DNA from 4 places in the Bacillus sp. CIS52 genome. Region 3 is predicted to be linked to each of the others. Evidence: riboswitches for the same ligand, from Rfam matches in the RefSeq annotation. Region 3 holds a riboswitch; each other region holds the start of a gene.
The links. A riboswitch is a leader RNA that binds a small molecule or an ion and turns the genes downstream of it on or off. The one in region 3 is predicted to bind thiamine pyrophosphate.
Positions count from the first base shown of each region.

Region 1 (3,210 bases), 600 kb from region 3:
CATTACAAAACATATATGAGAGTGATTTGCATATTGCAGATCACTTTTTTTATATAATAAAAGCGTCAAGACTATGAATATAAGTTTCTTGCTTGTATCGTGTATACTGCATTACCATTAAAAAAACTTTACTAAAACCGTTGACACTTTATAAAATGCATGTTATATTTATATACGTCGGTTGAACACGACGTATTACATGCCGGTGTGGCGGAATTGGCAGACGCGCACGACTCAAAATCGTGTTCCTTCTGGAGTGCCGGTTCGACCCCGGCCACCGGTATAAGAAAGCTTCTACATATGTAGAAGCTTTTTTTGTTGTATGAAAATACCCTCTAAGGCTTGTGAAAAATATTAAAAAGGCGGTATCCAAAACGGAATACCGTCTTTTTAATGAGCTGTTATACTTGAGAAAAAAGAGGTGATGACGTTGAAGCAGATTATTGCAATGGGCGGCGGGGGGTTTTCCATGGAGCCGGATCATCTTGTGCTGGATCAATATATTTTAGAGCAATCGGTGCGGTCAAAGCCGAAAGTTTGTTTTTTGCCGACAGCAAGCGGAGATTCGGAGAATTACATCGGCAGGTTTTATCAGGCCTTTCAAAAGCTGGAGTGTCAGCCGGATCACTTGTCGCTGTTTAAACCGCCGTGTTCTGATCTCAGGTCCTTTCTCATGAAGAAAGATATCATATATGTCGGCGGCGGCAATACGCGCAATATGCTTGTCTTATGGAAAGAATGGGGGCTCGGCCTTATTCTGCGTGAGGCTTGGGAGAACGGTGTAATCTTGGCTGGTCTCAGCGCCGGGGCGATTTGCTGGTTTGAAGAAGGAGTGACAGATTCGTCAGGAGATTTGAGAGAGTTGCAAGCTTTAGGGTTTTTGCCTGGAAGCTTTTGTCCTCACTATGACGGAGAAGCGGAGCGCCGGCCGGTGTATCACCGTCTGATTTCAGAAAATAAACTTCAGGAGGGCTATGCCGCTGATGACGGCGCTGCGCTTCATTATAAAAACGATCAGCTGTTCCGGTCTGTCTCTTCCCGGGAAACGGCAAAGGGTTACAGGGTTTTTGATACTGAAGAAGGCGTAAGGGAAACAGAGCTTCCAGTCATTCCGTTATCTGAATTTTGATAATATACTTTTTTTTGTATGCAAATTATGTTACGATGAAACCGAAATGAATAGTTACTGGGGGTGCCCGTCTAAGCGGGCTGAGAGAGAAGCGGCGGCTTCTTAACCCTTTGGACCTGATCTGGTTCGTACCAGCGTGGGGAAGTAAAGGTTTTATTATTGTTGTGGAAAACAATAATAGTTTCTTTCTGACTGCAAAACCGGGTTCTCCAATGAATCCGGTTTTTTTGTGCTGGTGCTGAGCTTGGTTCTGTTATTCAAATGGATAAGGGAGAGATTTGTATGCAAAATCAATCAGTACAGCAAGCGAACATTTCTATTATGTCGAGTTTTTCAGGCAGTAAAAAGGTTTATGTAAAGGGTTCTTCGCCTGACATACGAGTGCCGATGCGGGAAATCAGCCTCAGTCCGACAACGGGGGCGTTCGGGGAAGAGGAGAATCCGCCGGTCCGTGTTTATGATACGAGCGGACCGTATACAGACCCGGATGTACAAATTCAAATTCATGAAGGTCTGAAGCCGCTCCGCACAAAGTGGATTACAAAGCGCGGCGATGTGGAGAAATATAACGGACGGGCCGTGAAACCTGAGGACAACGGCTATAAAAAAGAAGGCCGTGCCGCCGAATATCCCGGTTTACAGCGGAAACCGCTGCGGGCCAAGGCAGGGAAAAACGTTACACAATTGCATTATGCGAGAAAAGGCATCATTACACCGGAAATGGAGTTTATCGCAATTCGCGAGCATGTGTCTCCCGAATTTGTCAGAGACGAGGTAGCCAGCGGCCGGGCGATCATTCCTTCAAATATTAATCATCCTGAAAGTGAACCGATGATTATCGGCCGGAATTTTCATGTGAAGATCAATGCAAATATCGGCAACTCGGCTGTTACATCTTCTATTGAAGAAGAAGTCGAAAAAATGACGTGGGCGATTCGCTGGGGCGCCGATACGATGATGGACTTATCCACCGGGAAAGATATTCATACGACACGTGAATGGATCATCCGCAATTGCCCAGTACCTGTGGGGACGGTGCCGATTTATCAGGCGCTTGAAAAAGTAAACGGCATCGCCGAGGATTTAACGTGGGACATTTATCGAGACACATTGATTGAGCAGGCGGAGCAGGGCGTGGATTATTTCACCATCCATGCCGGCGTATTGCTTCGTTACGTCCCGTTAACGGCCAAACGCACGACGGGAATCGTATCCCGCGGCGGGGCGATTATGGCGCAATGGTGCCTGGCTCACCATCAGGAAAGCTTTCTGTACACGCACTTTGAAGAAATTTGTGAAATTATGAAGACGTATGATATTGCATTTTCTCTTGGAGATGGGTTGCGTCCCGGCTCGATTGCGGATGCTAATGATGAAGCGCAGTTTGCGGAATTGGAGACTCTCGGGGAATTGACGGAAATCGCGTGGAAGCACGATGTGCAAGTGATGATTGAAGGACCGGGTCATGTGCCGATGCATAAAATTAAAGAGAACATGGACAAACAGCTGGAAATTTGTAAAGAGGCGCCTTTTTATACACTGGGCCCATTAACGACTGATATCGCTCCGGGCTATGACCATATTACTTCGGCGATCGGCGCGGCGATGATCGGCTGGTACGGGACAGCGATGCTTTGTTATGTCACGCCGAAGGAGCATTTGGGCCTGCCGAATCGTGATGATGTAAGAGAGGGAGTCATTACGTATAAAATCGCGGCCCATGCGGCAGACCTTGCCAAAGGGCATCCGGGTGCTCAGATCCGTGATGATGCTCTGTCTAAGGCGCGGTTTGAATTCCGGTGGCGCGATCAATTTCATTTGTCGCTTGATCCTGAAAGAGCAATGGAATATCATGATGAAACGCTGCCGACTGAAGGCGCAAAAACGGCTCACTTCTGTTCGATGTGCGGCCCGAAGTTTTGCAGCATGAGAATTTCTCAGGATATTCGCGATTATGCGAAAGAAAACGGTCTGACTGAAGACGAGGCCCTCAATGAAGGATTAAAAGAAAAAGCAAAAGAGTTTGTCGAGAAGGGAAGCCATTTATATCAATAAAAAAGAAAAGATGAGGATGGAGTGTG
Region 1 covers NZ_JBIUFR010000001.1:1,036,640-1,039,849, reverse strand. The annotation lists tRNA gene ACH32G_RS04825 (tRNA-Leu) at 202-283, shown strand; gene ACH32G_RS04820 (Type 1 glutamine amidotransferase-like domain-containing protein) at 431-1,129, shown strand; TPP riboswitch at 1,179-1,289, shown strand; gene thiC (phosphomethylpyrimidine synthase ThiC) at 1,412-3,184, shown strand.
Region 1: another riboswitch for thiamine pyrophosphate. It lies ahead of thiC (phosphomethylpyrimidine synthase ThiC); the one in region 3 lies ahead of ACH32G_RS01630 (acetylornithine deacetylase).

Region 2 (3,210 bases), 340 kb from region 3:
TCCGCCCCCGATAACCGCCGTATCATAGTGCTTCTTCATAATCAGCCTCCCTCACCGCGCGTGCACACCGTTTTGCCGCCTCCTCAGGATTTTCAGCTGAGAAAATGCCTGACATGACAGCAATTCCGTCCGGTTTCGCCTGCTTTGTGAGCCGGATCGTCTGCAGTGTCATTCCGCCGATTGCAATGACAGGGATGGAAAGCGTGCGTTTGATCTCTGAAAGCAGGCTGATGCCTCTTGCTTCAAGTCCTTGTTTACATTCGGTTTCAAACACATGGCCGAACACCACATAATCCGCATCTTCCTTTTCAGCTTGGATGGCTTCTTCCAGCGAATGAACCGAACGTCCGATATGAAGATGGGGAAATCTGCTTCGCACCTGCTTTACGGAAAAGCTGCGGGATGGAAGCTGAACACGGTGTATGTTGGCAAAAAGCGCGATATCCGCTCTGTCATTGATGATCAATTTGTCCTTATCCGCACCTCCCTTTTTCAAAAGGGACAAAAGCTGCATGATCTCTCCCGCTGTTTTGTCCCGCTCCCTGATATGGATAAAGCTTACTTCGCGCTGAATCGATAGAATATCCTCGGCCAGCTCGGCAACGGGTTTGCGATTATCAGTTACGGCGTGCAGCTCCAAAGGATTCCACCTCTTTTCCGCCCTTCTCGGACCAGCCTTCTTTTTGATAAGCCATTCCCCAAAATTGATATTCATAATAGCTTGAAATCACAAAATTCTCTTTCATTTTCGCGCGGATTTCCTCTGTGCTGTTTTCAGCAATCTCGTCAAAACGGCTGATCTGTTCTTCGACCTGCTGTCTGAACCAGTCTCCGCCGTATGTACCGATCCATTTTTCGTAAATCGGATGTTCCGGTTTGCATTCCTTTAAGCGTTCGCCGACTTCATAATAAAGCCAATAGCAGGGCAGAAGCGCGGCTAAAATTTCTCCAAAATTCCCGCTCATCACCGATCTGTACATATGAGACGTATAAGAATAGGCTGTCGGCGCCGGCTTAAATGCCGCGCGCTCTTCTTCTGTAATCCCTAAAAGCTCCGTAAATTCGCGGTGCAGCGCCATTTCCGCTTCATATGTGCCCTGAGCGTGGCCCGCCATCCTTCCCGTCGTAAACAAGTCTTCGGCATATGCGGCTGCAAACGCCTGAACTTTTGCAAAATGCGTCAAGTAGTAGGAATCTTGCAGCACGTAATAACTGAAACGGTCTAACGGCAGGCTTCCGTCACCGATCCCTGTTACAAACGGATGAACAAAGCTTCCGTCCCACCATTCGGCTGCCGCCAGTCTGCATTCTTCAGAAAATGTCATAAAGTTTTCCCCCCTGATAAAATAAAAAAACCACTTTCCCGCATCGGAAAAGTGGTTTGGAATTTATCTGGATAAAAGGAACCCAAAAAATACCGCTCCACTTCCCTACGCAGGTCTGAACCTGTTCAAGTTATGAGGGTCTAAAAGTCTCACTTTTATCTCAGCCCTTATGAAGGACACCCCTAGTGGTCATACGATTGATCATTTACTTGTTATGCCTTCTATCTTATCACGAAATGCAATTTGGTCAAGCTTCAAGGATTTTTCTCAGCTCCGACACGTAGTTGCGTGAGCCCGTAACGATGAGACGGTCTCCTGTTTTCAGCCTCGTGTCCCCGTGCGGAACGATGCTGTCCACACCTCTGAAAATCCGGACGAAAATCACATCGCCCATCAGCGGAAATTCGCGCAGAATAATGCCGTTATACGCCGTATTTTCCAGATTGATCTGATAAAGCGAAGACTCTTCATTCGTCAGAAGGTTCATCACGCCCGGCGCCTCAATTAATGCGCGCAAGAGCGTCTTTGTAGACAGAAGGATAGAAAAAATACTGATGCCCTCTTCCTTCAGTTTTGTTTCATGTTCAACCGAGCCGACGCTTGCGATGATGCGCTCAGTCCCTTTCTCTTTCGCCATTAAGGCGATTTCAGCGTTCACATCTTCATTTCCCGTCGCCACGACAAGAATATCCGTTTTAAAAATACCGTGCGACTCAAGCGTGCCGGGCTCGTAATCAGAAATCGTTTCAACAGAAAAAACAGATTCCGCAAGCTTTTCCCCGGCATTTTCCTGATACACATGGACGACCCGCACATCATATTCCTCATCAGGCAGCTCCAGCGTCACCGGAAGCGTCATTTGGTTGGCGCCGATAAATGTAATGCGCTTCTTTTCCTGCGGCGCACTTTGCCGCTTGAATAATTTTTTAAAGCCGACCGGTGTGATGATGCTGGCGATAACCGCAACCAAAGTCAGCGCGCCGGACATATTGGCGCTGATAATGTGTAGCCTTTCTCCGATCGTAGCCGCCGCGATAACAAGCGACAGCGTAGAAGTCAGCAAAAACCCCGAAGCAAACACGGTTCTTTTGTCATACCATTTCTTTAAATAAAACACCGGGAATATTTTGCTGATAAACAGCGCAAGCAGAAGCAGCGGAATCATCGTCAAAGTTTTTGGATCTTGGAAGAGCGTCCATATGTCCAGCTTCACCCCGACCATGACGAAAAAGATCGGAATTAAAAACCCGTAGCCGAATGAATCCAGCTGCTCCACCATTTCTTTATTCGGCGACAGAAGCGATACCAAAACGCCTGCTAAAAATGCACCGAGAATATTTTCCGCCCCGAGAGATTCCGATAAAGCGACAAGCACGATAATCAGTGTAAAGATGGCTCGCGTGCCGATCTGGACAGTGCCTTTAGACATCGACTGCACAAATGAGCGGTGTTTAAAGATCCTGCCGAAGAAATACAGCACCACCCCCGCGGCAAAGAGAATCAAAAGAAGCCACATATTTCCGCTGTCTTCCCCGTAAAGAGAAGAGAAGAAAGCGAGCAGAATCATCGTAGCCAAGTCCGCAATAACGGCGACAAGCAGAATGATCTGGCCGATATTGGAATTCATGATTCGTTCTTCCTTTAAAGTCGGAACGACCACACCGAGTGATATTGTCGAAATAATAAGCGTCATTAAAAACGCGTTTTGAATAAAACCGGCTAATACAAAGGCATAGGACAGCAGCAATGATAAAATAAAGATGCCGAAAAATATGATCAGTGCGGCAGAAAACGTATTGGGTGCTTCCTTGCCGTTCGGAAGGAATTGTTTTTTCTTCCCTTTCTCAAATGACGAAAAGTCAATTTCCAATCCGCTTAAAAACAT
Region 2 covers NZ_JBIUFR010000001.1:779,951-783,160, forward strand. The annotation lists gene thiO (glycine oxidase ThiO) at 1-39, opposite strand, end outside; gene tenI (thiazole tautomerase TenI) at 23-640, opposite strand; gene tenA (thiaminase II) at 618-1,325, opposite strand; TPP riboswitch at 1,411-1,519, opposite strand; gene ACH32G_RS03495 (monovalent cation:proton antiporter family protein) at 1,573-3,210, opposite strand, start outside.
Region 2: another riboswitch for thiamine pyrophosphate. It lies ahead of tenA (thiaminase II); the one in region 3 lies ahead of ACH32G_RS01630 (acetylornithine deacetylase).

Region 3 (3,210 bases):
GATGATTATCGGAGAAATCCGCAGATATTTGCGGGATAACAATCCGATCCGCGTCTCGAGGTCGCTTCGCGATATCGCATATAAAGCGCTTCAAGTAAGGGAGCGGTTAATCAGTGAGACAAGCAGGGAGCCGACAGCAGAGGAAATCGCCAAAGTTCTTGAAGTGCCCCATGAAGAAATTGTGTTTGCCCTTGACGCCATCCAAGATCCGGTATCACTGTTTGAGCCGATTTATAATGACGGCGGCGATCCGATTTACGTGATGGACCAGATCAGCGATGAGCGCAATAAGGATACACAATGGATTGAGGAGCTCGCTCTGAAAGAAGGCATGAGAAGACTGAACGAACGGGAAAAAATGATTTTGCGAAAGCGCTTTTTCCAGGGGAAAACCCAAATGGAAGTCGCAGAAGAAATCGGCATATCCCAAGCTCAGGTCTCAAGGCTTGAAAAGGCAGCCATTAAACAAATGAATAAGAATATCCATCAATAACGGAGAAAGCCTTTAAACATTGTTTTAAAGGCTTTTTTCGTGCGCCGGTTTACGTTTGCGAAAAAGTGATGTATTCTAATGTGTAAAAGTTTTAAGAAAATTGAAACAAATAAACGGGGGAACTGCAATGATTTTACAGCTGAACAATGTGTCATTAAAAAGAAACGGCCAATGGATTTTGAAAGATATCAACTGGCGCGTTGAGAAAAACGAAAATTGGGTGCTGTTCGGACTGAACGGAGCCGGAAAAACAGCCTTGCTGAATATGTTATGTTCTTATTACTTTCCCACTTCAGGAGAGATGCAGGTGCTCGGCCATCAATTCGGCAAAACAGAGCTCGGTGACAGGCTCAGAAAAAAAATCGGTCTTGTTTCAGCGGGTCTGCAGCACAAATTATATGCCGCGGATTCTGCTTTTGAAATCGCCCTCAGCGGCGCGTACGCTTCAATCGGGCTTTATGAAACACCGAGTGAACAAGTGAGGGAAAAAGCGATCGGTCTGCTGAAGGATTTAGGCGCCATCAGCTACGCGGACAGACGGTATGAAACGTTATCTCAGGGGGAAAGGCAAAGAGCGCTGATTGCGCGGGCGCTTATGGCTGATCCGGAACTGCTGATTTTGGATGAGCCCGTGACGGGTCTCGATTTTATGGCAAGAGAGCAGCTGCTGGACACGATAACGTCGATCGCTGAAAAAGAAAATGCGCCGTCCATCCTTTATGTCACTCATCATGCTGAAGAAATTCTGCCGGTATTTGATCAGGCGCTGCTTTTAAAACAAGGCGAGGTGTTCGCTGCCGGGAAAATCAAGGACATGCTTTCTGACGAGCGGCTTACAGCGTTTTTCGATATGCCTGTCAATGTCTTATGGAACAACGGCCGTCCATTTTTAACGCGTGCAAAAGCGGCATCATCCGTCAAATAAAATCAATTCACCCTGGGGGTGTTGCTTACATGCAGCTGAGAGAGACGTTGGTCTCAACCCTTAACGGACCTGATCCGGATCATGCCGGCGGAGGGAAGCGGTGAAAAAAAGCGGAGGAAAATCCGTTTTTACCCGTTTCATTTGATGAAACGGGTTTTTTTAATACAGCAAAAGGAGAGATGTTCAATGAACCAGCTTGACATGCTGCTGCAGCAGGCGGATAAACGGCGGGACGATTTAATACATATTGCTGAAAGGTTGATTGCCTTTCCGACACCGGCTCCGCCTGCAAGAAATACAGCAGAAGCTCAGAAGTGGGTGGCCGGATTTTTAAAAGAAATGGGCTGCTCGGTTGATATGTGGGATGTGTACCCGGAAGACCCGAACGTAGTCGGTGTTTTTAAAGGGACAGATTCAAGCGGGCATCAAAGCCTGATTTTAAACGGACACATTGACGTAGCCGAAGTCAGGGATGAAGACTGGGACTCTGACCCGTTTCAGCCGCTCGTTAAAGCCGGCATGCTGATCGGAAGAGGCGCCGCTGATATGAAAGGCGGATTGGCGTGTGTTCTATTTTCTCTGAAGCTGATACATGATGCAGGCATTGAGCTTGCGGGCGACCTCATTGTACAATCTGTGATCGGAGAAGAAGTCGGCGAGGCGGGAACGCTGGAATGCTGCAAACGCGGCTATCACGCGGATTTTGCGGTTGTCGCGGATACGAGCAGCCTGCATATTCAAGGGCAGGGCGGAGTCATCACCGGCTGGATAGAATTGAAAAGCAAACAAACATTTCATGACGGCATGAGGCGCAATATGATTCATGCGGGCGGAGGCACATTCGGAGCGAGCGCAATCGAAAAAATGGCGAAAATTATCACTGCCTTGGGAGAGCTGGAACGCCACTGGGCGGTAACGAAAAGCTATCCCGGCTTTGCGCCAGGCACCAATACGATCAACCCCGCCGTTATTGAAGGGGGAAGGCACGCAGCGTTTGTCGCCGATGAATGCCGATTATGGATTACCGTCCACTTTTACCCGAACGAAACGCACGAACAAGCTGCTGCAGAAATCGAAGACTATATCAATCGTGTCTCTGACGGTGATCTGTGGCTCAGGGAAAACAGGCCGGTGTTCAAATGGGGCGGATCTTCCATGATTGAAGACAGAGGAGAGGTGTTCCCGGCGCTGGAAATCGACCCGGACCATCCGGCCGTTTCTGTTCTGGCGGAATCGCACTCAGCCGTCAAACAACAGGAGCCCGTCATTGATGTTTCCCAAACCGTAACAGACGGAGGATGGCTTTATCATGCCGGGATTCCGAGCGTCATATACGGACCCGGCGATTTAAAAAACGCCCATTCCGTAAACGAAGAAGTGTCCGTCGATGAGCTGATGGACTATACGAAAATCATGCTGAGATTTATCCACACCTGGTGCAGCCGCAAAAAAGATTGCCCGATGTGACAAGGTTCAGCCCGGCCGCTCATATAATAGGGAAAAGAACGGGCAAAGGGCGTGATACAAATGATCAGCATATCTGAATTTCAAATAAAAGATGTAGTCAACGTGTCGAACGGAAAAAAACTCGGAAGCATCGGTGATATTGATATTAACGTGACAACGGGAAAAATTCAGGCGATTATTTTAGGCGGCAGCGGAAAAGTTCTCGGTTTTTTCGGAAAAGAAGAGGAAATGATCATTCCTTGGCGAAATATAGTTAAAATTGGGGAAGATGTCATCTTAGTGCGTGTAAACGAACCAAAGGGGGGAGCATAATCCTCCCTTTACT
Region 3 covers NZ_JBIUFR010000001.1:438,270-441,479, reverse strand. The annotation lists gene sigG (RNA polymerase sporulation sigma factor SigG) at 1-493, shown strand, start outside; gene ACH32G_RS01635 (ABC transporter ATP-binding protein) at 621-1,418, shown strand; TPP riboswitch at 1,423-1,531, shown strand; gene ACH32G_RS01630 (acetylornithine deacetylase) at 1,605-2,885, shown strand; gene ACH32G_RS01625 (YlmC/YmxH family sporulation protein) at 2,946-3,197, shown strand.

Region 4 (3,210 bases), 200 kb from region 3:
CCTGCCCGAAAGTCGGTTCATCAAGCAGCAAAACTTTCACCTGATGCATAAGCATCGTGGCGACGCTGAGCCTGCGTTTTTGTCCTTGGCTTAAAGAGAATGGATGCTGTGAGGCATAGCGTCTCAGGCCGAACCGGGTTAAGAGCTGAAGAGCTTTCTCCTTTGCGGCTTGACCGTTTTCAAAGCCGAACAGCAGCTCTTGAATGACGGAATCTGTGACAAACTGGTGTTCAGGATTTTGGAAAACATACCCCATCAGCCGCCGAAGCTCTTTTTCCGAATAGGAATCTACCGGTCTGCCGTCTATTTTGATGTCTCCGCTCACAGGACGGATGAGCTTGGCCGCGGCGGACAGGAGCGTTGATTTTCCGGTTCCGTTAGGGCCGGCAATCGCGGTGATTGACCCTTTTTTTACGGAAAAGCTCACGTCCTGAAAAATGGTGTCTGTTCCTCTTATGAATGACAGCCCGTGAACACTCAGCGCGTCCTCTGCCGAAAGCGCGGCGGGCCGGGGGCCGGGAAAGGGCGGTACAGGTTCTTGAAACAGTCTTTCTTTGCACAATGTAAAAGGAATGCTGACGTGCTCCTGCAATGAGATCACCCGCGGAATCGGAATGCCGAGCTGTGTCAGCTCTTCAAGTTTTGTTTCAAAGATCGCGCCCGTCTCTCCGTCCATCACTTTCTGACCCGTTCCGTCAAGGACAATTGTCCTGTCCATCCACGGCGCCCAATGATCAAGCTGATGCTCGATAACAAGAAGTCCGAAGCCTTTTTGGGCCTGCAGTTCTTTGATCAGCCGCACCAATTCACGCACGGAATATGGATCAAGCTGTGCCGTCGGTTCGTCTAAAATAATGAGTTCCGGTTCCATCGCAATGATACAGGCGAGCGCGACCTTTTGTTTTGAACCGCCTGACAGCGAGGCGATCGTCCGTGTTTTCAGATGAGTGATTTCTAATTTTTCCAAAACGTCCTCAATAATTAAGTCCATCTCTTCTTTTGTATATTGCAAATTTTCCAGACCGAAGGCTATTTCATCTTCAACCGTCAGCATGCAAAACTGCTGATCCGGATCTTGAAACACGACCCCGATGGATCGGGCGGCGGGTTCTGACAGGTCCGAAAGAGGTGTTCCGTATAAGGAAACGGTTCCCGTTTGAACCGCATCGCAGGCTTCCGGGTACAGACCGTTTAAACAAAGTGCGAGCGAGCTTTTGCCGCATCCGCTCGGCCCGAGCAATAAAACCCGTTCTCCTTTGCGGAGCTGAAATGACACGTCTTGAAAAACCGGCTTCTCATCCTGCTCATAAGAAAAGGTAAGACGGCGGGCCGATAGAAGGGGTTCAGATGCCTGCATCTTGGTTCACCTGTTTCTTTTTCTTCTTGAATTCTTTTCCGAGCGCCATGCCGTTCAGCACCCCTGTGTAAGCCAGCGCATCACTGATTGCTTTGCCGAGAAGGCCGGCAAGAAGCGCACCTGAGACCAGGCGGATGAGAAGCATGACGGCTAATAAACCCGGATTCAAAACAGAGTATCCGGAAATGAACAAGTCATAAATGAAGCTCGCAACAGAAGACCCCATACCGGATAAAAGGAGCACGGGCAGGGTATACACCCGCCAGCGTGTCGCAAAAAAGACCGCTTCCGCACCGATTCCCTGCGCGATGCCGATCAGAATTACCATCGGCCCTGACGGATTTCCGAGTAAACACTCCACAAACGCGGCGATGATTTCAGAAATGAGCGCCGCTCCCGGTTTTTGAATAATGTAGGCGGCAATCACCGAGACGATAAACCAAATACCGTAAATCGGTTCGTAGCTCATCCGGCCGAAAAACCCTGCCGCTATATTGCTTGCATGAGTTGATAATAAATAAACGACAGCAAATACAACACTGATGACGGACATGACGACAATTTCTCTCATTTTCCAATTTTTCATTGTGATCTCCTGCTTTCTTATCGGATAGTCGTATGTATGAAAGAGTTGATTTTACGAAAGACGATTGGTCGTAAGTTTCATATTGCAGTGTCCTCCCCCGTTTTTTAATGAAAAATAAAAAACTGCATATCCGAGGGAATATGCAGCAGCAGAACGAAAACGCATGGAAAAAACCCTGCGCTCCGGTCAATCTGCACTTCCCCACGCTGGTATTATCCAGATCGGGTTATAAGGGATCAAAACACGCCTGCCGCATGTTTTATCTCAGCCGATAACAGCACCCCTAGTGCGTTTCCTATACAGTTTTTTATGATGACATCATCATAGTTGATCATGTCTGATTTGTAAACAGCCTTTCTCTAAACAGAGTTTGGAATCGGACCGGAAGATCATTCATAAAGATAAGAAGAGCCCTTTTGATCAAAAGGAAACGGAGGACATCTATGTTTGTTCATACAGTGCAGTCTGGCGACTCGTTATTTTCCATCAGCAGAAAGTACGGATACCCTGTTGACAGCATCAGAAGCGTCAATGGGCTTGAGGAAACGAATATCGTACCGGGGCAGGCGCTTTTGATCCCTCTTAATGAATATACGGTTCAGCCGAATGATACGTATGCCGTTATCGCAAGTAAAACTTATGTGCCGCAGATGCAGCTGATGCAGGCAAACCCGGATATTCCGCCGAACCGGCTGCGGCCGGGTGTGAAAGTGAGAATTCCGGATATCTCCAACTATCTGGCGGGAACCCTCCAATTTTATGTCATTCGGACACCTGAAGCGGACAGAGAGCTCATTAATGATTTTGCACCCTATTCATCGGCGATTTCTTTGTTTGAATATCATTTTGGCCCGAACGGAGATATCATGAATGATTTAAACGACAGAACCGCGATAGAAACCACATGGCAAAACAGGGTGCGGCCGCTTGCGGTTATCACGAATCTGACAGAAGGAGGGTTCAGCCCGGAATTAGCCCATCAAGTCCTGCAGAACCCGACGGCGAGAACGAACCTCGTCAATAATATCGTCTACCTGACCGTAAGAAAGGGATACGGCGGTGTAAATATTGATTTTGAACGGATCAGGGAAGCCGACCGGGACCTGTTTACAGGATTTCTCCGGCAGTTAAAAACCAGGCTCTCAGAGCATCAGCTCGCGCTAACGATATCGGTTCCGGCGAAAACAAATGAAGCGGTGCCGTGGCTGAGGGGATATGATTACGGCGGAATCGGAGCCGTCGTCGATTATATGTTCATCATGGCGTA
Region 4 covers NZ_JBIUFR010000001.1:640,593-643,802, reverse strand. The annotation lists gene ACH32G_RS02680 (ABC transporter ATP-binding protein) at 1-1,357, opposite strand, end outside; gene ACH32G_RS02675 (ECF transporter S component) at 1,344-1,943, opposite strand; TPP riboswitch at 2,125-2,238, opposite strand; gene ACH32G_RS02670 (glycosyl hydrolase family 18 protein) at 2,387-3,210, shown strand, end outside.
Region 4: another riboswitch for thiamine pyrophosphate. It lies ahead of ACH32G_RS02675 (ECF transporter S component); the one in region 3 lies ahead of ACH32G_RS01630 (acetylornithine deacetylase).